DNA from 4 places in the Paenibacillus sp. sgz302190 genome. Region 2 is predicted to be linked to each of the others. Evidence: riboswitches for the same ligand, from Rfam matches in the RefSeq annotation. Region 2 holds a riboswitch; each other region holds the start of a gene.

Region 1 (5,991 bases), on a different contig from region 2:
CTCCCGATTGGAAGCGGCCTGCCGGCAGAAGCACTTATGCGTCGTACCCTTGTTTCTTGGTCAACATAACGATCAACCCTACGACAATCAACCCGATCGCCAGCGAAGACTGCCCCATAATGTTCAGGCTGATGATACTCCCAAGCGTGAAGATGGCGAAAAAGATCACCGAAACGCTTCCCAGAATAAAGACGGGAAGGAGGATCCATCTGTTTTTGCCGCCGAACCAGTAAAACTCCAGCAGCCCGAACGCTACCGCCAGCGGGAATCCCGGCCACGTATACTCCCAGATGTCGAACAGCATGGAAATCTGGCATACGCCTCCGGCCACAAGGAGAATCCCTCCCGGAATCAACAATCCGGCCCCACGCCGCCGAGTCGCATAGAAATACATCCAATGAAACAGGAGCCCCAAAGGAATGACAAACAAACTTGGCCAAAAATAGGCGAACACCATCCCAGGATCCATCGCATTTCCCTGACTCGTAAAGAAGAAGAAAATTCCCGCCAAGACGAGAAGTGCTCCAAGCAGCGTCTTCTTATCCACCGTTTACCTCCGCTATTCCATAAAATCAATATTTACTTCATTCTAGAATAAATCGGCTTGCTCCGCCAGCACCCCTGGAACGATTTTCCCTACGTCCCGAGACGGAGGCGCGGCCCCCTCCCGGGTACAGGTACGGTTAGCGGCGGCGCATGAGAAAACGGTTAGCGGCTTAGCAATTCGTTGGCGGAGACAATGTTGTCGTTTTTCTTTTTCGGCTTGTTCCAGAACTGCTCATTTCCGGGCAAATCATCGAACCAGGCCGCATGCTCAGGGCAGTCGAGCGCCATAAATTTCCCGTACTGGTCGTCCCGGGATTGATGGTATTTCAAATAAGCCTTCCCATTCTCGATGGCCAAAATTTCGATTTTGCCGGAAGTGTGACTCATCGATAGGCGGACACGCTTGCCCAGGCCGGACGTGAGGGCCTTCGCCTCTTCCACGATCCGGTACACGCGTTCCAGCGGCAGTACGAAATCTTTATTGCCGGCGACGGGCCGGTTAATGAAAAAATAATAAGGCGTGACACCCGCCCACGAAAGCTTATCCAGCAGCTCCGCAAGCACCTCGGGCCGATCATTGATCCCTTTTAGAACAGGCGTTTGGTTCACGACAATCGCTCCCGCTTGATGGAGCGCTTCGAAGCCCCTCTTCGCTTCCGCCGTAATTTCGCGCGGATGATTGATATGCGCCATCACGTAGATGCGGCGCTCCGAGTCGGAATGCTTCCGGATGGACTCCAGCAGCTTCTCGTCTTCGTAGATCCGCATCGGATTGAACACGGGAATTTTCGAGCCGAGCCGAATGATCTTCACATGGTCGATCGCTCTCAACCGTTCGAAGATGCCGTTCAGCCTTGCCGTGGAAAGGATCAAACTGTCCCCTCCCGTCAGCAGCACATTGTTGATCTCCTTGTGCCGGGCGATATAGGCCAGCCCCGGGTCGACGTTCGACATCGCCTCGCTGACATCGTTGCGGAACAACCGCTTGCGGAAACAATAGCGGCAGTAAGCGCCGCAAACCTCGGATACGATCAAAAGGGCCGTCGTCCTGTATTTATGCTGGCAGCCGGGAACGACGTAATTCGTGTCCTCATCCGACGCGTCCCACCTTCCATATTCGGACAGCTCCCCGTCATTGGGAACGATCAATTTCTTGATCGGATCTTCCGGGTTGTTCCAATCTATCAGTTTCAAGTAATAATCGTTTACGCGAAACACGAATTTTTCCGTTATTTGCTTCAACCTTGTTCGATCGCGTTCGGGAATCTCCAGGATTTTATCAATATCGGTAATATATTTCGGTTGCGGCATATTTCATCCTCCTTGAAAAGACAGAATGTTGGCTTTCAACGAATCCAAGACGGCTATCTATCTCCTCCTTCCGCGGATCAAAGCTGCAAAATAAAAATGACCCGTCTTATAGCCGGCAAGAGGACATGTCGATGCCTCCGGGCCGAAAACTATACGTCGGGTCCAATTGAACGCAAAAAGACCCGAATAAACGGGTCAGCAAATGCAAATATAACACAATGCAACTATGACCCACCTACTGCTGACGAGGTTAGCTGCCGGGCTCGGGAAAGATGGTTCCCTACATAAACATCATGATTCGCCCCAAAAAGATTGGTTCCCCCGCTTTCCGATTCGTTAAACCGGAAATTAAGCGTATTTTTATCTTACACAAACACCGCCGGAGAGTCAATGACGCAGCGGGATTCCGCATTAAATCAGATCGGACTTTCGCAGAAGTCTTTGAACAATAACGGAAACCTCCGCTCTTGATATGAAGGCTCCAGGATCCAGCACGGCGCCGTTTCGTCCGGAAAAGATCCCGGATGCCAAGCAGTCGGAAATCCCGTTCTTCGCCCAATTCGATATCGTACCCGCGTCGGTGAAGGAGTTCAATAGCTGTCCTGCATTTGCGGAAGACTTCGCTTTGAGCCCTGTAATAGCCATTGCTCTGGCCATGATCACCATCGCTTGTTCGCGTGTAATCTTATCATTCGGGCGGAAGGTGCCGTCTTCAAAACCACTAATCAGGTTGTACGCGAAGGCCGTTCCAACCGCGCCGGCATACCAATCTTTCGAATTAACGTCAGAGAAAGACAGTGCCCCTGCTTTTGGCTGCACTCCTAATCCGCGAATCAAAATTGCCGCAAACTCCGCTCGTGTAATATCTTGATCGGGATTGAAGAAGCCTTTGCCGACGCCATTGATGATCATACGCGATCCCATATCGTTTATCGCTTCTTTGGCCCAGTGCGCCTCCGCATCCTTAAACTCAACCGGATGCCATACGACGGAATAGGCACTATTCGTCATGCTGTTTATCTTGGCATAAAGCTTGCCGTCCAGCCGCACGATCTTGGTCGGCACATGGCGCAGCGTTCCATCCGTTTCAACCACGACACCAGTTGTGATTTTGTCAGGATCAACGCCATCCGGAATCGCTATTGTACGTTCAACATAAGCTTTGAACCCGTTGACTTCGATCGTCTTGTCCTTATAAAAAGCTCTTACCGTAAAATCAAGCGGCGGGACAACGACCGAAATTTTCCCTTCCCCGGATTCTTTCAGAACCCCTTGCGCCGGCGTTTTTGACACAGCAATTTCGATTTGAATCTTGATATCCTCCAAGGCTGCCGATTTGCCCAACTGATTCGAAATCGATTGGATGTCGATCTGCCCGGCCGGTAAGTTATAGGTCGCTTTATCTGTTTTTATTTCCAATACCGCTTGCTGCAGTTCCATTTTGCTGATCATCTGTCCGTCAAGCTCTCCGCGCACGACATCGGATTTGGCATCCGCCAGCATCGTCACCACAGCGAATCGCCCTTCCTTCGCCAATAGATCCCCCAGCTTGTCCCGGTCAATGCTGATGGTTGTTACCGTCTGTGAATTTACGCTCGTCACCTTGGCCGTCCCAACATTCACCGATTTGCCGTTAATGAGAACGGTAACGCCCGTTTTATCAGGTTGCGATGTAGTCGAAGGCATCGACTGTGGCGGCGTACTTCCACCACTGTCGCCGTCGGAAGGGATCTCCAGTCTTACGGTATTAGAAACGGCAGAAACAGGGCTGCTGCCAACGCTGTTAATCGCCGCCACAGTAAACGTATAGGTCGTGCCATACGTTAAGCCCGTAACTGTGATTGGGCTGCCGGTTCCGGTTGCAGTCAGTCCTCCCGGAATCGAGGTCACGGTGTAGCCGACGATCTCACTGCCTCCATTGCTGGATGGCGCATTGAAGCTTACCTTCGCTCCGCCGTTGGCTGCAACGGCGGTTACGCCCGTCGGGGCGTCAGGTACCGCAGCAGGCACTCCCGGCGCTGTCGGTGTCACGCTGTTCGATGCGGCCGAAGGGCCGGAGTTTCCTGCGCTATTCGTCGCTACAACCGTAAACGTATATGCCGTCCCATACGTTAAGCCCGTAACCGTGATTGGGCTGCTTGTACCCGTCCACGTCAATCCTCCCGGACTTGAAGTTACCGTATAGCCGGTTATGAGGCTGCCTCCATCGTTGAGCGGGGCCGTAAAACTGACCTTTGCTTGCGATTGGCCTTCCGCCACCTCCGATTTTACATCGGTCGGTACGTCCGGAGGGGTAGTTATCTCAGATAATTTCTGGATACGGTGGTTGCCGAAATCAGCGACATATACAGTGTTTCCGCTATCTATCGCTACACCGCTTGGACTAATAAATTCCCCAAGGCCGCTTCCCTCTCCGCCTCCGCTCTTCTTCCATTCTCTCCACACCCCCGTGGAAACGTCCAGCTTCTGGATGCGATTGTTGCTCATGTCAGCAACGTATACATTCCCGCCGGCATCTACCGCCACGCTGTAAGGCTCGTCAAATTCTCCAAGGCCTTTCCCCGAACCGCCGCCGCTCTTCTTCCACTCACTCCATACTCCTGTAGCTGCCGTCAGCTTCTGGATACGGTGGTTATTGGTATCCGCTACATACACATTTCCGCTGCCGTCCACCTCGATGCCGGAAGGTCCATAAAATTCTCCGAGGCCGCTTCCCGCGCCCCCTCCGCTCTTTTTCCACTCGCTCCATACTCCCGTGACTGCATCCAGCTTCTGAATACGACTGTTATTCGTATCCGCCACGTACACATTCCCGCTGCGATCTACCGCCACTCCGCTCGGATAATCAAATTCCCCACGGCCGCTTCCTTTGCCGCCTCCGCTCTTCTTCCACTCTCTCCATGCTCCCGTGGATGCCGTAAGCTTCTGGATACGGTGGTTATCACGATCGGCCACGTATACATTCCCATTGCTGTCTACAGCAACGTCGGTCGGATTCTCAAACTCTCCAAGACCGTCACCCGAACCGCCTCCGCTCTTCTTCCACTCGCTCCATATTCCTGTGGACACCGTCAGCTTCTGGATGCGATGATTATCGTAATCGGCCACATACACATTCCGCTCGCTGTCCACCGCCACACCGCTCGGATAACTAAACTCGCCCAAGCCTTTGCCGGCAACCGCTCCCCTATATACCCATTCGATCCATACTCCTGTGGATACCGTCAGCTTCTGAATGCGCTCATTGCCAGAATCGGCCACATACACATTCCCGCTTCCATCCACCGCTATGCCTTTGGGTTGATTAAACTCTCCCAGGCCGCTGCCCGAACCACCGCCGTTCTTCTTCCACTCGCTCCATACTCCTGTGGATACCGTCAGCTTTTGAATGCGATGGTTGCCATACTCGGCCACGTATATATTCCCGTTGTTGTCTACGGCAACGTCGTACGGATTATTAAACTCGCCCGGACCGCTTCCCGCGCCTCCTCCGCTCTTCTTCCACTCGCTCCATACTCCCGTGGATACCGTCAGCTTCTGAATGCGATGGTTGCCGGTATCCGCCACGTACATATTGCCGCTGCTGTCCAGCGCAACGCGGGATGGAAAATTAAACTCGCCTAACCCGCTCCCTTTACCGCCCCCGCTCTTCTTCCACTCGCTCCACACGCCAGTAACTGCATCCAATTTCTGAATGCGATGATTCCAAGCATCCGCCACATACACATTCCCGCTATTGTCTACAGCCACGCCTCTCGGATTATTAAACTCGCCCAGGCCGCTTCCCGCGCCCCCTCCGCTTTTCTTCCATTCGCTCCATACTCCTGTGGATACCGTCAGCTTCTGAATGCGATGATTACTGGTATCCGCCACATACACGTTCCCGCTGACGCCTACCGCTACGCCTGCCGGATTGGAAAACTCGCCCAAACCGCTTCCATACGCCGGCCCATCGCCGCTCTTTTTCCACTCGTTCCACACTCCGGTGGCTGTATCCAGCTTCTGGATACGATGGTTATTGTTATCCGCCACATATACATTCCCACTACTGTCTACCGCTACTCCGGTCGGATTCGAAAACCCGCCGGGCGCATTATTGCCGGTCGATCCGATCTTGGCATATTGACTCCATAG
Region 2 (5,991 bases):
GAACAAATATTACGGAGATTCCGTAGACGATCAAATCATCTGGTACACGAGAGCTTTCGGGGAACGGATCGATTTTCCGAATTCGACCAAAATCGTCGTTCAAGCAGGTGTTATCACTGCGATCACCGAAGACGGGGCCGCCATCCCTGAAGACGGACAAGTGTGCCTTGTCGGCCGCAGCGCCAACAATCTGGCCCATGTCCTGCCGAACATCCATGTGGGAGACGCCATACGCCTAACGTCAACGCTGGACGGCGGCTCGGGAACCACTCCCGCGCTGCCCCGGGTGGACGCAGCCGTAGGCGCCGGTCCGCGCCTGCTCGCCGGCGGCGCCGTCGATATCGATTACGAGAGAGACGGCTTCACCGATCCGCGAATTACGACACAGTCGAATGTGCGCAGCTTTATCGGCGTTGACGAATCACGCCGTCTGGTGATGGGCACGATGTCTTCGGCGACGATCGACGACATGGCGCATGTGCTTCAGGACATGGGCTTGACGGATGCCATGAACCTCGATGGAGGCGCGAGCTCCGCCCTGTATGCGGATGGCGTCACGCTCACCGCACCCGGGCGCCTGCTCAGCAATGCACTTGTGGTGGAAAGGCTCCGGTATCCGCAAATTCAAGTTGAAGTGAACGGGCAATTCGTGAACGAGTTCAGGGGATATTTGCTCCAGGAGACGAGCATGGTGCCGTTTCGCGGCATTTTGGAGAGGATCGGGGCGAAGTTTGACTGGAACGGGAACACGCGCACGCTAACGGTTCAGTACGGAGCCAACCGCCTGCTCCTGCATCCGGACGATCCCGTCATGCTGTGGAACGACAAGCGGGTAGTTCTGCCCGCCGCTCCCGCCATCGTGGACGGCCACATCTATATGCCGCTTCGCACCGTCATGGAGTCGCTCGGCGGGCAGGTCGCCTGGGACGCCGCGCTGTACCGCGCTTCCCTTACTTTTCCATAACCGCCGCTCTTATCAGTGAATCCTGTTCATGCGCACGATTCTGTAATAAAACTGGCCGCCGACTTGCTGCTCGACCTCCAGATACCCTTCCACATGGACGTAATCGCCTGTCATGTAGCCGATTGCGTCGGAAGTGCCGCTGTGAGCCAGAAAAAGCATGGCGGCCTTTTCATTGCTAACGACGAAGCCCGTCTGCTCCTTGACCTGGAACTTGTCGATAATCGTGCCGTGATGAGATCTTGCAATATGATGAAAGCGCCAGGCGCCGTCTTCCTTATTCAAAAAATAGAGCACCCGGTTCCGGACGCTGCCGCTGAATTCCCGGGTAACGCCGACTAGGCAGACGCCGCTGTTCAACATGAGAAATTCATCGATCTCGTAGTGCTTCAAACGCAGGCGCTGCAAGTTTTTATAGTGCAGATAGACTTCCATTTCGTCCACCGTGCTTTGATCGGCCGGGTCCTGCTTCGTGGCATAATACACTTCTCTAATAAAAGTATCCGTTTGGAGGTTCCGCGCGCCTTGAAAATTGTCGTATGTCTGAAAAAAACGACGGATCACGTCCATAATTTCCGGAGGGATCGCAGCGCTTATTTCCGCAGCATGATTATTGTTCATGATAACCGCTGTATTTTTTCTTAAAAACCACCGCTTCAAGACTGCTGTCAGCATGGAGATTGCCGTTCACCCGCTTCCTCTTTCTCCGAACATTTCTTCATTATAGGCGAAAAACGATAAAAATTCGATATAAATCGCAATTTTTCAACACAAAAAAGAAACATCCGTTTTCCGTGGCTTGCACAAAACAGATGTTTCTTTCATTTTTCAGACAGGCTAGCTTCTATATGATTCTCTTGGCGCCAACGTATCTCGCGCCCCAATACTTGCTCGACAAACTCTCGACGGCTACTCCTCTTGAAGAGGTGGATGAAATAAATTGATCATTCCCTAAATAAATACCGACATGATCGACAACACCGCGGCCAAAAAAGACCAAATCTCCCACCTTCAGATCGGATACCGGCGTTCCGGCATCGCTGTACATTTCGGCGGAAGTTCTCGGAAGATCGATTCCTTCCGCTTCAAACACATAACCGACAAGACCCGAGCAGTCAAATCCGCGCGGCGTCGTTCCGCCCCATTTGTACGGGACTCCCATGTAATTGCTCGCCGTCTGCACGATCAGATCGGTCATGGACGGCTGAGGCGGCGCAGGCGCAGGTGCGGGCGGTTCCGGCGGCGCCGTCCAGGCCGGCTTGTGGGGCTTGCCGTCCGCATTCACGATCGCGATCTGATTCGCATCGCTCCACTCGATCTTGGAACCGAACGTTTCCGTAATAAAACGAAGCGGTACGTATGTACTTCCCTGGATAAAAGCCGGGCTGCTCTCCAGGCTGATTTTCTTGCTGCCCACAAGCGCTTGCTGCTCGTCCGTCCTCAGTGAAACGACCTGATCCTTGGTCAACACCGAGACGGCGACCTCGCCTCCTTGCTTCGCCCATTTCACTTCATAGCCCAGTTTGTCGGTTACGGCCCTTAACGGCACTTGCAAATTCCCTTTTTTGTCGATAAAAGGCTGCGCGTCCGTAAACTGCACGATGTCGTCGTTGACCTGGACTTTGACTGAAAGCGCTTGAGAAGCTTCCGCTTGGGCAGGCAGCAAAGCAGCGCCGGATACTGCTGCGCCGATAAAAGCGCATGAATAAACAAGACGTTTCAAAAAGATTGCCTCCCTGAGCCTCCGAGGTTAGTTGACGGGTTCGGGAAGAGGAATTCCCTTGACCGGTTCGGACATCCGAACCGATCTTTCACCCCAAATGAAGAAGTCCCCCGTACCGGAGCTTGTGCTGCTCCAAGATTCGGCATTTTTTTTTACTTTGATAGACTAGCATAGAATTCGGACAAATTTCAAATTTTGCGTCGCGGTAAAAATTCCCAAGGCCAAATCAGGCGTTTTGCCTGCTCCCAGCCTTAAGCCGGATCGCGCTCGACGCGGAGCGCAAACCTCATATGAGCGCCGGAAACTTGCGGCCGGTAGCGGTATACCACTTCAACGCGATTGTCAAAAACGTTGATTTCAGGCGCAGGCGCATCGGCCTCTATGCGGCAAGTCAGCCCAGGCATTGTCCACACATCGGGAGCTATGTCGGCGTCGTGAATATGCTTGCCCGTAATTTCGAAAAACAGCTCGATCTCCGCATTCGTCTGAAAATGAACGTCAACCGCGAGCCGGTCCTGCCCCGCTTCGGCATCGAACGCAATGCCTCTCAGATGCGTGTTCCAATGCTTGCCCGCTTCCCGGCGAATCAGCCTCATATAATACTTGTCTCCATCGCCGGTTCGCCAGTGCATCGTCGCAGGATGCATTTGCCCGTTCGTGTTGCGGCTCCCGGTCATCCCGCCGATCATCAGATTGTCTTCGATCCAGGCCGTCGCCGTGCACAGATTCGAATTAGCGCCGGGGCGATCCCGTTCGCACAGCTCTCTGAACTGCTTCCGGGCCAGCCGCCGGCCCTGGAACGCAGCCAGCGCCGGTTTAACGGCCGGCGGCACGTCGACCCCAACCAGAGCGATCATCGGGTCATGCTCGGATTCGCAATTGATCCCGGCGAGATACTCGTAGCCCTGGCCCAAAGCCAGGTAAAGAAAGACGCCGATCGAGCTGTGATCTCTCATTTCCATCTCATAGGCGCGCGAGAACGGCCCCGACAAATTTTCCAGATTCGGATTGTAAAATAAAGCGATGTTCGCCCACAGTCCTTGCTCGACCTCGCGGCCGATCCGCCGGAACGAGTCCGTCTTGCTGTAGTTCCGCCAAAGCCCCAGCACGGTCAGATCGACGCCGTAATACGTCGTTGTATTAAACTCCGCGAATGACCCGAATTCCGCGAAAGCCTCAATGAACTTGCCCGCCTCCCGGTCGGCATGCCCGATCCAGTCCGCGATGCCGTACCGGTGTCCGAAATAGTGGCAGATGAACATATGCATAAGCTCGATGTTGGTGTTCATCGGGATGGCATCCGACAAACGCCGGTCGATGGACGCTTCCACCGCTTTGCGCATGCAGGAATCCATCCGGGCGACAAGCTTGGCGGGCAGGCTGTCCGCCCAATTTTCCAGGATGACGGCGAACGCGCAGGCAATGAATTCCCGCCAGTTCGGATCATAGGTCGTCCAAACCGTCGGCAGCACATCGTCTACAGCGGTTTGAAACGATTCTCTCGCCGCCGGATCGTCGAGCCGGTCGGATATTTTCCCGAACGTATCGGCCAAAAAGAAGGCGAAGCCCGGCGCAAAAGATTTCCAGGGAAAGCTGCCGGCCGGAGGGTGCGGCACCTGAGGGGCCGTGCGAAACGTGCCGTGATAGATTTCATCCGGACAATCGTACTGCATGTCCATCACCGTAGCGAGCACTTCGCAAGCTCTTGCCAAGTCTCCCGGAGAGTTCCGGAGCAGCAGTCCTATCGCATAGTGCGCGCTCCCCCGCGTATAATGAAGCTGCTCATTTTCTTTATCCCGCAGCAGTTTCATTTCCTCATCGTAATGCAGATCCATATCCGCCATGGCGTGATCGACCAGATAACGCTGTTCGGCCGTCATGCTTTCCATCATGTTTAAGCTCATACCGTCACATCTTCCCTTCATTCAGTCAGTTCCGGGTTGCAAATAAGGATACGGCCCCCAGCATGCCGGCCTCATTGCCGCAAAGCGCAGGCACGATGCGCGTCAGCCCCTGAAAATCGGCCGTTAAATAAGAGTCTACCTTGGCTGCGATCCGGTCGGTTAAAAACGTTTTTTGCGCGGAGACGCCCCCGCCCACAATAATCAGCCCGGGGTCCAGCACGTAGATAAGATCGGCAATGCCTTTGGCTACCTCGTCCATCCACCTGTCGACAGGCTCGGCCCATGCGGAATCTCCGCTTTTGACCCGTTCGAATATGGACTGGCCATTGACGCCGGACGCCGCCGTTTCCTCCAGCTGCCTGTCAAGCACGCTCTTGACTAAGGCCGAAGTGGAAGCCCGCGTCTCATAGCTGCCGGTCTGCATACGGCTCATATGCATGTAGCCGATTTCCGCAGCGCGGAAGTGCGAGCCTTTGTACAGCCTGGAGTCCAAGACGATAGCTCCGCCGATGCCCGTTCCGAGCGCGATGCAGAAAAACGTCCGCTCGCCTTTGCCGGCGCCCATCCAGGCCTCGCCCAGCGCAGCCGCGTTGACATCGTTGATGACCTGCGTCTCCAGTCTCGTGCGCAACTCCAGCTCGCGCTTCAAGTTCACGCCCTTCAGGCACGGGATGTTCTCGATGCCCCCTACGATCGTGCCCGAGTCGTCGACAATGCCTGCCGTGCTAATGGCGATGCCGCTGATCGGGCCCTCTTTTTCGCGAAACCGGCGGACTTCGCTCGTCAGCTTTTCAATAAATGCCTCGCTGTCTTCCGACGCCTGTGTTGCCAAAGATCCGCCCGCCAGCACCTCGCCGGCTTCGTCGACGATCCCGTATTTCACGCTCGTTCCGCCGATATCGAAAGCGATGTAACGCTTTTTCCGCTTTTCCGCTGGCAGCGAACCGGTCTGCTGCCGCTTGAAGCCGTAGGCGACAAATACCAGCATAACAGCTCCGAGCAGCGAGCTCAACGCGCAGACCAGATTCATGGCGGAAGGGCCGCCCTTTTCCAGCAAAAAGCCGTTCAGCATATTGCCCGCGATGCCCGCAAGCCCTACGAACACCATATTGAATACGCTTTGTCCGGTGGCCTGCATCTCTTTATGCACAATCCGCGAGACGTACTCGACGGCGGCAACGTAAAAAAGGCCGAACGACAGCCCCTGCAGCACTTGCACGGCGACCATCACGCTTGGAATCGGGAACATATACTGGATGATCCAGCGCACCATATAGGCCAGCGTCGCCAGCAGCATCGTTTTTTCATTGCCCAGCCGCTTGATAACGAAAGAGGCGGCGAACATCGACGGCACATTGGAAAATGCGGCGATCATCAGCGCGACTCCCGAGAGAGCGTACGAA
Region 3 (5,991 bases), on a different contig from region 2:
CCGTTCAATTTCATCCTGTCTTCCGACGTGATCGACTTCGCGGTGATGACGATAATCGGAATAGCGCTCCAAGCGTCGTGCTTGCGCAGCTCTTCAACGAACTGAAAGCCGTCCATCTCCGGCATCATCAAATCCAGCAAAATCAGCTCGGGCATTTTCCTTGCCATAAATTCCAAAGCGAATCTGCCGTTGCCGGCCTGGGTCACCACATACCCTTCCTTTTGCAGCAGCTTGGCCATTAAGGCGCTTGTGGTCGCGTCGTCCTCGATCACCAGAACGGAGTGTTCCTTATGTTTCGAGATGTACTTGTCTATGACGCCGATCAACCGTTCCCGCTGCACCGGCTTCGTCAGAAATTCGGAAGCGCCAAGCTCGTAGCCCAGGTGCTTGTCGTCCGTCATCGACAATATAATAACGGGAATATCCTGCAGCTCGGGATCGTTCTTAAGCGCGGCCAGCACGCTCCACCCGTCCATGCTCGGCATCAGAATGTCCAGACAGATTACCTTGGGACGAAGCTTTTTGGTCAGCAAAAGCCCTTCCTCTCCGCTCTCGGCAAACGTCAAGTCCCATCCTTCCTTGGCCAAATATTTCCGTATCAATTGTTGGTTAAAAGGCTCGTCGTCGATCACCAGAACGCTCATCGGACCGTTATCCTCCGCTGTGCCGGAATCGCCCGCGGACAGAGCCTGGCTATTGTCCCGCCCGGGAGGAACGGCAGGAAGCCAGCACGTAAATGTGCTGCCGGATCCCAGTTCGCTTTCGACCGAAATGTCGCCGCCCAAAATGCTGCAGAAGTTTTGGCTGATAGCCAGCCCGAGACCGGTGCCTCCGTACTTGCGCGTAGTTGAAGCGTCGGCTTGCGTAAACGGCTGGAACAGCTTCTCGATTTGTTCCGGCGTCATGCCGATTCCCGTATCCTTGACCCGGAAGCAGAAGCCCTCGACGCCCTTTTTCGCTTGGCGGTACACCTCGAGACCGATGGTGCCGTTTTTCGTAAATTTGCTCGCATTGCTGAGCAGGTTGAACAATATTTGCCGCATCTTCGTCACATCGGTCGTGATTTCGCCTTCTATTTCGCTGGATTCCAGCCGGTTCCCATTGCCTTCGATCATCGGTTTTACCGTCGTCAGCACGTCCTGAATCAGTTCCGGCAAATGGCACGGCTCCAAATAAATTTCCATTTTACCGGCTTCGATTTTCGAAATATCCAAAATATCGTTAATAAGCGCCAGCAGATGCCTGCCCGATTTGCCGATTTTGCCAAGATCGTCCACAAAAGTCGGCTCGCCCAGTTCTTCCGCTTCCTCCATCAGCATTTCGCTGTACCCGATGATAGCATTGAGCGGCGTCCGCAGTTCATGGCTCATATTGGCCAGAAACTGGCTTTTGATCATATTCGCCTGGATCGCCTCGTCGTGGGCTTTCTCAAGCTGTGCCGTGCGTTCCTTCACCAATTCCTCCAAATGGTCGTTTAACTTTCGGAGCTCCTGGTTCATGATGTAAATTTCGTTTGTTTTTTCCTCAATCTCCAAATCTTTATGAGACAGGCGCTTGGAAATATAAATTCCCAAGAGGGACAGTGCGAGCGTAAACAAAGTGCCTCCGGCTATGAAATAAGCCGACCATTTTTGATCCAGCACCATTCCTGAGGATAGCGCCGCTTTGCCCCCCAAATGAAATTGGGCGGCCATCATTCCCGTATAATGCATACCGACGATCGCGGCGCCCATAATCAATCCGCTCCCGATCTTTTTCCACACTTCGCCGCTTTCTTTGCCCGTACGGAAATAAAACGATAACCATAAAGCCGCGATGGACGCGACGATCGCAATGACGATGGACAGCGCAAAATAGAACGGGTCGTACGAAATATCGACCTGCATGGCGGCCATGCCGATGTAATGCATCGCCGAAATGCCTACGGCCAGCATCAGCCCGCCGCCGATCAATTGGCGCAATGTCAGCTGATTGCGGCCTACGACGTTCAGAGCGACGAAAGACGCGCTGACAGCTGCGAGCACGGACAGCAGCACGAGCATAAGATCGTATCCGATCGGTATAGGCAGAGAAAAGGCGAGCATTCCGACAAAATGCATCGACCATATGCCCATCCCCATGGCAATGGCGCCGAATGAGAGCCACAGCCAACGGGCCCCGCCTGCGGCAGTGCTGATCCGTGCGGTTAAATCAAGAACCGTATAAGACGCAACGACAGCTACGATATATGAAAATATGACCAGTCCCGTATCGTACGTACCATGAACATGCTGCATGTACAATCCCTCTCTCTGTTTGTCGATTATTGTCGTAATGTCGTTCTTTCAATATATTACCATCCCTCTCTTCACTTGCTCAATGAAAATATGCGAAAAAAGCATCAAATAAGGTATAATAGTTGCAGATAAGGTAAGGGGTGAACGTTTTGCCTAAAGCGAAAATATTCATTAGCTCCGTAGGCCAAGACGAATTGCGGCCGATTCGAAACGCCGTTTTCGAGCAATTGACGGAAATCGGGCATGATCCTCTTATGTACGAACGAAATTTTGGCCCGTGGGACTCGCATCAGGATCCTATTAGCAAATGCCTCAAAAAAGTCGAAGAGTCGGAAGTTTTTCTTTTATTTATTAAAGATAAAGGGGGCACGTTCTACCCCAAATACGACCGGACGATTACCCATCTGGAGTACATACAGGCAACCCGTTTGAATAAGACCGTGCTTGTCTTTGTAGAAACCGGCGTCAAGCGCCTGTTTTTCAGCACTATGAAAGGCATTATCGAAGAAATTACGAACAGGCACGCCGAAGAAACCGGGGCTTATCCTAAAGCCGCGGACATTACAGCCGCATTAAAAAGCCATACTCAAGTACCTTCCCACATCGATCCGTACGTGTGGTTTTTCATCGATGATTTGGTCAAAAAAGGGATTTATATGGAAGAGCTCTCACTGGGTGTCTCTATCGACTGGAAAGACTATTTCAGCGACTTGATGCGCAGAGGCGTTCTGCTGCTTCCGCTTGAAGCTACGTTCGAAACGTATACGAAACAAATTCAACTGCATGAAGAGTTCGCTCAATTCATCGAGCGCAATATTCCGCTTTTTCAACATTTACCGAAAGATCGGATGGCGCTCTTTTTCACCGATTTTATGAGCAAGCTCAAAGGCAGAATGGTGAAGCGCCATTACGGAAACTATATGTCCGAGGACATCGGCGCCTTTCATGATTGCTCGGCCGTTACGATATATACGCGCGACAACGGGCGGATGAATTTGCTGCTGGAAGTCGGGAATACGACTAGCGAACCTTTTTTTCTGTTGAATAATGAAAAATCGTACGTATCGATTACGGCGAAAAGGGACAATCCGGAGCAGCTTTTTTTCAATGAAGCCAAGCAAACGCTCTACTTAACGGTAAAATGCCAGGACCGGGTCATGACCTGCCACTTTCGGGCCGATTCCGGCTGGGATGCGCGGAAGTTTGTCACTTTTCGAGATGACGTATTATATGCTATAATGAACCAGAACCCTATGGTTTTTGAATTTGCCCGGAAAATGATCGGAGGGATGCAGCCATGACAACTGTATATGTATCCATTAACGGAAAAGTGTCGGTAGCCGTAGGCGAGCAGCCCAAAGACGCGCTGCTTTTTGTTTCTCCCAACAAGAGCTTTCAAGATTTGCTAAGAGAGCAAAAGGAAGAAAGCACGAAAGCTTTGGAATTGATAAAAAGCCGGTTCGCGGCAGCAAGACGCCGATAAGCGAACAGCGTACATACCAACCGAAACGACGCCAAGCGCGGCCAGATCAGGGAAACCTGACGGCCGGGCTTTTTTGTTGCGGCTGCCTGTTTCTATCAATGGAAACATTTGAGGGGTGATCCCCCCTAGTTTTCTATGCTAGAATGAAACCCACAGAAGGACGCGGGAAACTGCTGTTCTTGCTGAGCAAACAAAACGGCCAAAGCATCGAAAGATGCACGGGGGAACCTCTTTATTTGGGGTGAAGCCATTGCAAAATGGCAGGGTGATTTCTCTTTGACCCGAATCCGTCAGCTAACCTCGTAGGCCAAAAAAGGAGAGGATGGTTTTAATGCGTTTCAAGAAAACAGCTATCACAGGTGCGCTGGTATTAGGCATGATCGTAAGTTCCGGAGCGGCATCCGCAGCTACTTACACTGTGAACGGCCAAGTCATCGGCAATCTGCAGGGGCTCCCGCAAGGGCTTCAGCAAAACATTCAGCAATTACTTCAGCAAGGACTCCAGCAAGGAAATTCTCAAGGAACTTCCCTGGACAGCTTGCTTCAGCAATATCCGCAATTGTTTGATCCGAGCAACTGGGCCGGCCTGTTTAAATCTCCCGGCAATTACAATATGCCATCGGGTTCTTACCATCACGTAAGACATCATGACTCAGACTCGAATACCGGAACGCCTTCCACCGGCACAACTCCGACGGATACGCCTTCTACGGGTACTGACACAGGCAGTGGCACAGGTACGACGACACAACCTTCTACAGGCACTGACACAGGAACAACGACACAGCCTTCCACAGGCACTGATACAGGAACGACAACAGGCACGACTACGGATACTTCGAGCTCCGCGTATGCCGATCAAGTCGTCACCCTGGTCAATCAGGAACGGGCCAAAGCAGGCTTGAGCCCGCTTACAAGCGACTCCAGTTTGGCTGCTATGGCGCTTGATAAAGCGAAAGACATGTACAACAACCATTACTTCGATCACACTTCGCCAACTTACGGATCTCCGTTCGATATGATGACCAAATACGGAATCCAGTACACGTATGCCGGCGAAAATATTGCCATGGGGCAGCAAACTCCGCAAGAAGTTATGACTGCCTGGATGAACAGCGAAGGTCATCGCCAAAACATCTTAAGCCCTAACTACACGAAAATTGGCGTAGCCTTTTACAACAACGAATGGGTTCAAGAATTTATCGCCAATTAATATTGATTCATACGACAACCGTTTCCGAACCCTCCGGAAACGGTTGTTTTGCTATTCGCTACTATTGTCCCGCAGTTCGCTTCAGATTATACCGCGGGATTCGGCGGAGTCGGTACGGCGGGATCGTTGGTTCCGCCCGTTCTTCTGCGGGCGGTCTCCCTTTTTCCCGTAGCCGGCACATGTTCGCCTGCAGCCCCAAGCCCCATGCGCGGCATATTGCCGTACACGCATTCATACTGCCCCTCCTTCATGAGATACGTCTCATGAAAAATGCCGACCGTCCCGTCCGTGCCGACGCTCCGGTTGAATGCCTGCCACGCTTTCAAGTGCACGCCGCCGCGCGCGTATTTTTCCAGATCATCGAACGACTTCCAGTACTGGATCAGCGTCACTCCGCGCCAGCTTAACAAATATTCGGAGTGTAAAAATCCGAGCTCGGGATGGCTGTACAATTCTTTCAGCATTTTGGGCATCGCGCTCATAACAGGCCACCATTTATGGACGGCCCAGAGCTTGTTGACACGCATTCCGATAATAAATACGACGAATGAATCCCCCATTTGGGCCGTATACCGGCCCGGAACGACTTTTGCCATAGAAAACACCCTACTTTCCGATGAATTGTAAATGCATGTCGTAAAAAGCCATGTAATCCGAAGCTTTGAACATATGAGCGGTTAAATAAGCGCCGTAAAACAGCGTGACCAGCATCGCTACCAAGTTTTCGGTATCCCGCTCGGCGTCAATGCCGCCGTCTTGTTTGGCCTCCTCGACAAACTGCCGGAAGCGTTTGTCAAGATTCGGGTCGACGGAAGCGGCCAGCTCCTCCTTGCCGGGAAACAGCAGATGCAATTCCGCTTCGTTCAAATCGGGCATGCAAGGGTGCATTTTCTGCTCCGCAAGAAACCCGATCAGGCTGAGCATCAGTCCCGGCTGTTTCTTCGCGTCCTCGGCCACCTTGCCGAAAATATGGCGGATCGCGGCCATCCCCCGCTTCTGCTCTTCCCGAAGCTCCACAA
Region 4 (5,991 bases), on a different contig from region 2:
AAGAGGCCAAAGTCGAAGACTTCAAGCCTCTGGGTATCGGTGAAAAGCTGGCAAATAAAATTATGAAAGCTTTGCAAGGCGAAAATGAGGCGGCGGTTCCCCAGGAGTAAGGGGGCCCCGCTTTTTTGTCGGTTTACGTGAAAGGTGTGCACCTCGCGCAGCTCCTATCGGGGGCTGCGCTGCATGACGGCGGAAAAGTGTTGTTCCGGAGCCTGCCGAAAACCTGCGCAAACTCCTATAACGTTGTGGACGCCGGTACCAAGTTTCCTGCGTTCTATTTTCGTGTAAAGTGGGAGGTTTTTTCAACGGAATCGGTCCATTTGGCGGAAAAAGCTGCGATTGTGCAGGAATTCTCGCCCAGGATGGTTTGAACGAAACTACCTGCAGATTTGCTGGTTCCTGAGAAGCCCACACGCCAGAGTCGGTCGCACCATTTGCCTAGTTGCGCGAAAAAACCTGCAAAAGTACAGTTTTTGCGCGGTTGATCCACTGTCCACGAAAAATTCCTGCAAATGTGCAGGCTTTTCGCCGCGAACATGGGCTCAGACCTAATTTCATCGAAAATTCCTGCACAATTGCAGGCTTTTCGCGAAAATGAACCATTTTTAAGGAAAAAACCTGCACTTTTGCAGGTTTTTGTCTGTCAAGCTGCCATGCGCCCCATCCCGTGTAGGAGAGGCGTGACTTAGGGTAGAGCGGCTGCGTCCCCTGGTTTCGCTAGCCTGTCACTTTATCTCCGATTTGATTATTGCAGGATATCAGCGCTGGGAACTGCCCAACGAGCGCAGACCCTAGTGGGCGTTCGAAGGCTCTCAGCACCGCGAGTGCCCAGCGAGCGTTCGGAGGTTATCAGCACCACGGGCTGCCCAACGAGCGCGGACCCTAGTGGGCGTTCGAAGGCTCTCAGCACCGCGAGTGCCCAGCGAGCGTTCGGAGGTTATCAGCGCCACGGGCTGCCTAACGAGCGCAGACTCTAGTGGGCGTTCGGAGGTGCGCCGCGCGCAGCCCGACGAGCGCAGCCCAGCGAGCGTCCGCAGGTTCTCAGCGCCGCACGGGGGCTATCCCCGCGCACCGCCAGCCATGCGCTGGCTCTACCCCGGGCTTGGCGCGAGGCGCCGCCGGTGCCACCATGCCAGCAGCAGCGCGGCGAGGGCCGGCAGCAGGATGTAGAAGATACCTGCGGCAACATCGCCCGCCTGGTCCAGCGAGAACAGCGACAGGCCCATCAGGATGCTGTCCATGCAAGCATGGGCGAATACGGCGGTGATGAAGCCGTATTTCAGGAACACATAGCCGAGAATGATGCCGATGACGGTTACCTCGATCAGGCGGGTATACACCGGATAGATCGGGTATTGCGTATGGCTCGCGGCCCAAATGATGCTCGGCAGCAGAACGGCGATGAAGTTCGAGCGGAACAGCTTTTTGAACAGCAGGATGCCGAGCAGCCGGTAAGCGGCTTCTTCCGATATTGCGGCGGCCCACGCCATCAGCGGAAACAATTTGGGCTCCAGCATATTCAATACGGAATCCCCCGGATCGTTCACGGCCCATACGTCGAAGCGGACCTCGCCCGCATAGAACAGAACTTGCTGGACCCCAAGGATGAACAGGGCGAGCAAGTAGCCCCGGCCCATTCCGTGAAACACTTCCGATCCGAAGCGCGATTCCCGCCAAGCCGGCCAAGGCTTCCACCCGTTCGACTCCCACCACCGGCTGCCGGAAGCAAGCGAGATGTAGACCGATAGACCGAGCAGCAGCGTGACGACGTTCATGAACAGCGAGCCGGCCAATGTGGCGGTTCCGTTGTCTGCGATATCGCCGGACATCGTTTTGAAAGCCGGATACATATTGATGTTGTTGGCGATGTAAATCGTCGTAAAAATAACAGTGAGCAGCAGGCCCTTGCGAAAATCCATCTGCTTGCGGTGCCTGACGGCATATACGATGGCCGCAACGGACATCAGGAACGTAAAGCCCATGCTGATCCAGGTCATGAACGAGGCGGATTGATCCTGCGAGTCAAGCCATGCCTGATGGTCCTCTGGGATGCTGAATTGCACGGCATAGCCGACCAAAGCGTTATCGTCAAAATCGATCCGCAAGCGCAGCTTGGAACCGCCGATGGCTTCCGCTTTCTTTTCGTAAACGTACGTGTTCGCGCCGGCCGCTTTCTTCGGCTCCTCGACAAGACTGAAATCGTCGGGATTAAAGCCCTGCCGGCTCATCTCCTCCTTGGCCAGCTGGTCCGCTTTTTGCCTGCCGATCGCTGCGGCGGTACCGGTGAGCGTCTCGCGCCAGCCGACGATTTGCAAGCTTTTGTAGTTGACGTCAACTTCGAATTTGCGCTTGCTGCCGGGATCGACGGCGCTGACCTGATAGAAATCGAGCGGGAAGCGGTCCCCGTATTTCAGCTCATACTCGTGCAAAAGGTGTTCTTTCTGCAAGTATCCGCTTCTCGACTTTTCGGACTGGTATACGACGAAAGTACTCGGCTGGCCGATGCCGTAGCGGCTTTGCAAAAACTGCCCGGCCGCGTCGGCCGCCTGCTGCTTCGTAACGGCCGGACTTTCCGCCGGGGCCGCTTCTTCCGTTTGATATCCCGCAAGCATATTGACCCCCATATACAAGGCCACGCCGATGCACGCGAGGATCAGCAAAGTTCGGTTCAATTTCATTCGCATCATGGGATAAAATATCTCCTTGGATAATGTTGGTTCGCAAATACGCTAAATTAAAAGTATCACAGATGTTAAGGAAAACCAATTCATGCAAAATAAAACGTAAACCGGGGCAAATTCGCGATTTCGAATCGTAACGCCCTCTCCTGCTTGCCAGACACGATGGAATGCTGCGAAAACCCCCGCAAATCCGCTGAAAACAACTTTGTGCGGAACAATAAATCAGATATATAATTCATATCAATTGAATAAAAAGCCGAATTTCTTGTTGAAAACGGGGGAACCATGTAATTTGGGGTGAATTTTGTCTCCGGCGTCAAAAAACCGGACAAATAGGGTGACTGCGCGCACCCGAATCCGTCAGCTAACCTCGTAGGCTTTACGTCAGGAACCATTTCCGAATAAGGCATTGGATTTCCAGTGTCTTTTTTTGCGTGTTCAATTGATGACAACAGGGGGATTTATGAAAAAAATAAGCATTTGGCAGCTTACGCCTCCGCAAATTCTGGTCCTTGGATTCGCCGCCATTATTTTGATCGGAGCGGGGCTGCTGACGCTTCCTTTTGCCTCGACGAGCGGCCGGTCGCTGCCTTTTATCGATGCGCTGTTTACGGCCACATCGGCGACCTGCGTAACCGGCCTCGTCGTGGTCGATACCGGGTCGGCATTTACCGTGTTCGGACAAGTCGTCATCGTCAGCCTGATCCAGATCGGCGGTCTCGGCTTCATGACGATGGCCACGCTGTTCGCCTTCGTGCTGCGCAAAAAAATTACGCTGAAGGAAAGATTGCTGCTACAGGAGGCGTTCAACCAGGGCAGTATGGAAGGGATTGTGCGGCTGATCCGCAAAGTACTTATTTATTCATTAAGCATCGAAGCGATAGCGGCGATTTTGTTCACGATCCGTTGGTCGTTCGACATGGAATTTTCGAAGGCGCTGTACTTCGGCATCTGGCATGCGGTTTCGATGTTCAACAATGCCGGATTCGACCTGTTCGGCACCGCCGATGCTCCTTTCGTCTCGCTGACCGGATACGTCAACGATTTCACGGTGAACGTCGTCGCGATGGCGCTGATCGTGCTCGGAGGTCTCGGCTTCATCGTCTTGTCCGATTTGATGGAATATCACAAAACGAAGAAACTTTCCCTGCATTCCAAAGTCGTGCTTGCCATGACGGGATTTCTGATCGTTTTCGGCGCGCTAGTGATATTTATATTCGAATACACGAACACCAAGACGTTAGGACCGCTGAATTTCGGCGGAAAAATGTTGGCTTCGTTTTTCCAATCCGTCACGCCCCGGACGGCCGGCGCGAATACGGTGGACATCGGCGCCATGCGTCAGGCGTCGCAATTTTTCATGGTGATTCTCATGTTTATTGGGGCTTCTCCCGGCTCGACGGGGGGCGGGATCAAAACGACGACGTTCACCATTCTCATTGCCGCCATCATCACGATGATCCGAGGCAAGGAAGATATCGTCATTTTCCGTTTCCGTCTGGCGAAGGACCGCATTCTCAAAGCGATTACGCTCACGATGATCGCGCTCTTTCTCGTCATATTCGTGTCCATGCTGTTATCGACGACGGAGTCCGTGCAGTTTTTGAAAATATTGTTCGAAGTGACGTCCGCCTTCGGTACTGTCGGCTTGACTATGGGGCTTACGCCGTCGCTGACCGTTTTCGGCAAAATTATGCTCAGCCTGACGATGTTCGCCGGCCGGCTCGGTCCTATAACGCTCGCTTACGCGCTGCAGCCGAAACAGGAAAAAGAATTATATAGATACCCTGAGGGTAAAATTACGATTGGTTAGGGGATACTGGAGATGAAAAAAAATCAATACGCGGTAATCGGTCTGGGCCGATTCGGATCCAGCTTGTCGAAGGAGCTGATCAAGCTGGGCTATGAGGTGCTCGGCATCGACAAGGACGAAGAAGCGGTCGACGAGATGAGCTCCGAGCTGACGCATGCGGTCGTGGCGGATGCCACGGACGAGGAAGTGCTGAAGTCGCTCGGCGTGCGCAACTTTGACTGTGCGGTCGTCGCGATCGGCGACGATATTCAGGCCAGCATTTTAACCGCTATTGTGCTGAAAGATTTGGGTGTCAAAATGGTCGTCGCCAAGGCGCTGTCCGAGCTGCACGGCAAAGTGCTGAATAAAATCGGCGTGGACCGCGTCATTTATCCGGAGCGGGATATGGGCATCCGCGTGGCGCACCAGCTCGTATCGCCTAACCTTCTGGATTACATCGAGTTGTCCAAAGATTACACGATCGTCGAGCTGTCGGTGCCCAAGCGCCTGTGCGGCAAAACGATCAAGGATCTGGACCCCCGGGCCAAATACGGATGCAGCGTCGTTGCCATCAACAAGCAAAGCGGTGTGATCATCGCGCCGCTTGCGACAGACGTTGTCAATGAAAAGGATGTTATGGTGATCATCGGGACGAATGAACAAATCGAAGAATTTGAGAGCGAAGTTATCGGATAATGGAAAATGCGTCTGCCGTCATGATTGAGCATGTCATTTTGCTGCTCTTTATTATTTTCAGTCTGGGCATGCTGCTGGGCAAAGCTGCACACCTGTTGAAGCTGCCGGATGTCGCGCTTTTTCTCGTAGGGGGCATCATTGTCGGGCAAGGCCTGGGCTGGATACAGGAATCCAACACTTCATTTACGAACCAGTTCATTCTTGCGATCGGTTCCGCTCTCATTTTGTTCGACGGCGGGCGCAACATCCGCCTCTCCGGCCTTCGCAAAGTGTGGATCACCGTCAGCCTGCTCAGCGTCCCCGGCGTTATGATTACGTGCGGGGTAGTGGCCGTGGCGGCGCACCTGCTGCTTGGCCTGCCCTGGATATACGCGATGCTGCTCGGGGCGGTCATCAGTTCGACGGACCCGGCTACGCTCATCCCCGTGTTCAAGCAGGTGAAGATCCGCCCGAAAGTCAGGGAAACTGTGGAAAGCGAATCGGCCTTTAACGATGCGACGGGATCGATTTTGACCTTTTCGCTCATTGCGGTCATCCTGGGCACCCGGGAAGTTTCGGTTGGCTCGGGAATCTGGGCGTTCGTCAAAACGGCGGCGGGAGGGCTTCTCGTCGGCGCGGCGATCGGCTTGGCCCTTGCATACTTGACCGCGCATCTGAAGCTTGGGCTGCTGCGCCAATATGCGACGATTGCGATGATCGTTGCGGCTCTCGGAGCATATATGGCGGGCGAAGCCCTCGGCGTCAGCGGATTTATGGCTACGTTTACGGCCGGGCTTATTTGGGGGAACGTGGAGACGTTCAAGCTGGACATGCAGGACAAGC

The links. A riboswitch is a leader RNA that binds a small molecule or an ion and turns the genes downstream of it on or off. The one in region 2 is predicted to bind cyclic di-AMP.
Region 1: it holds a riboswitch for cyclic di-AMP, as region 2 does, so the genes downstream of both, AC6RNO_RS15460 (KamA family radical SAM protein) here and AC6RNO_RS34760 (NlpC/P60 family protein) in region 2, are expected to answer to the same signal.
Region 3: it holds a riboswitch for cyclic di-AMP, as region 2 does, so the genes downstream of both, AC6RNO_RS16880 (CAP domain-containing protein) here and AC6RNO_RS34760 (NlpC/P60 family protein) in region 2, are expected to answer to the same signal.
Region 4: it holds a riboswitch for cyclic di-AMP, as region 2 does, so the genes downstream of both, AC6RNO_RS10530 (TrkH family potassium uptake protein) here and AC6RNO_RS34760 (NlpC/P60 family protein) in region 2, are expected to answer to the same signal.

The regions. Positions count from the first base shown of each region.
Region 1 is NZ_JBZYAO010000012.1:91,434-97,424, forward strand. It holds gene AC6RNO_RS15455 (hypothetical protein) at 35-547, opposite strand; gene AC6RNO_RS15460 (KamA family radical SAM protein) at 709-1,857, opposite strand; cyclic di-AMP (ydaO/yuaA leader) riboswitch at 2,083-2,222, opposite strand; gene AC6RNO_RS15465 (S-layer homology domain-containing protein) at 2,269-5,991, opposite strand, start outside.
Region 2 is NZ_JBZYAO010000060.1:3,124-9,114, forward strand. It holds gene AC6RNO_RS34750 (phosphodiester glycosidase family protein) at 1-964, shown strand, start outside; gene AC6RNO_RS34755 (hypothetical protein) at 977-1,636, opposite strand; gene AC6RNO_RS34760 (NlpC/P60 family protein) at 1,806-2,684, opposite strand; cyclic di-AMP (ydaO/yuaA leader) riboswitch at 2,689-2,839, opposite strand; gene AC6RNO_RS34765 (DUF8769 domain-containing protein) at 2,936-4,588, opposite strand; gene AC6RNO_RS34770 (ROK family protein) at 4,614-5,991, opposite strand, start outside.
Region 3 is NZ_JBZYAO010000014.1:12,808-18,798, reverse strand. It holds gene AC6RNO_RS16895 (MHYT domain-containing protein) at 1-2,276, opposite strand, end outside; gene AC6RNO_RS16890 (DUF4062 domain-containing protein) at 2,426-3,577, shown strand; gene AC6RNO_RS16885 (hypothetical protein) at 3,574-3,759, shown strand; cyclic di-AMP (ydaO/yuaA leader) riboswitch at 3,947-4,083, shown strand; gene AC6RNO_RS16880 (CAP domain-containing protein) at 4,091-4,972, shown strand; gene AC6RNO_RS16875 (DUF4188 domain-containing protein) at 5,059-5,568, opposite strand; gene AC6RNO_RS16870 (TetR/AcrR family transcriptional regulator) at 5,579-5,991, opposite strand, start outside.
Region 4 is NZ_JBZYAO010000007.1:28,354-34,344, forward strand. It holds gene uvrC (excinuclease ABC subunit UvrC) at 1-110, shown strand, start outside; gene AC6RNO_RS10525 (CPBP family glutamic-type intramembrane protease) at 1,092-2,687, opposite strand; cyclic di-AMP (ydaO/yuaA leader) riboswitch at 2,926-3,075, shown strand; gene AC6RNO_RS10530 (TrkH family potassium uptake protein) at 3,145-4,494, shown strand; gene AC6RNO_RS10535 (potassium channel family protein) at 4,507-5,169, shown strand; gene AC6RNO_RS10540 (cation:proton antiporter domain-containing protein) at 5,169-5,991, shown strand, end outside.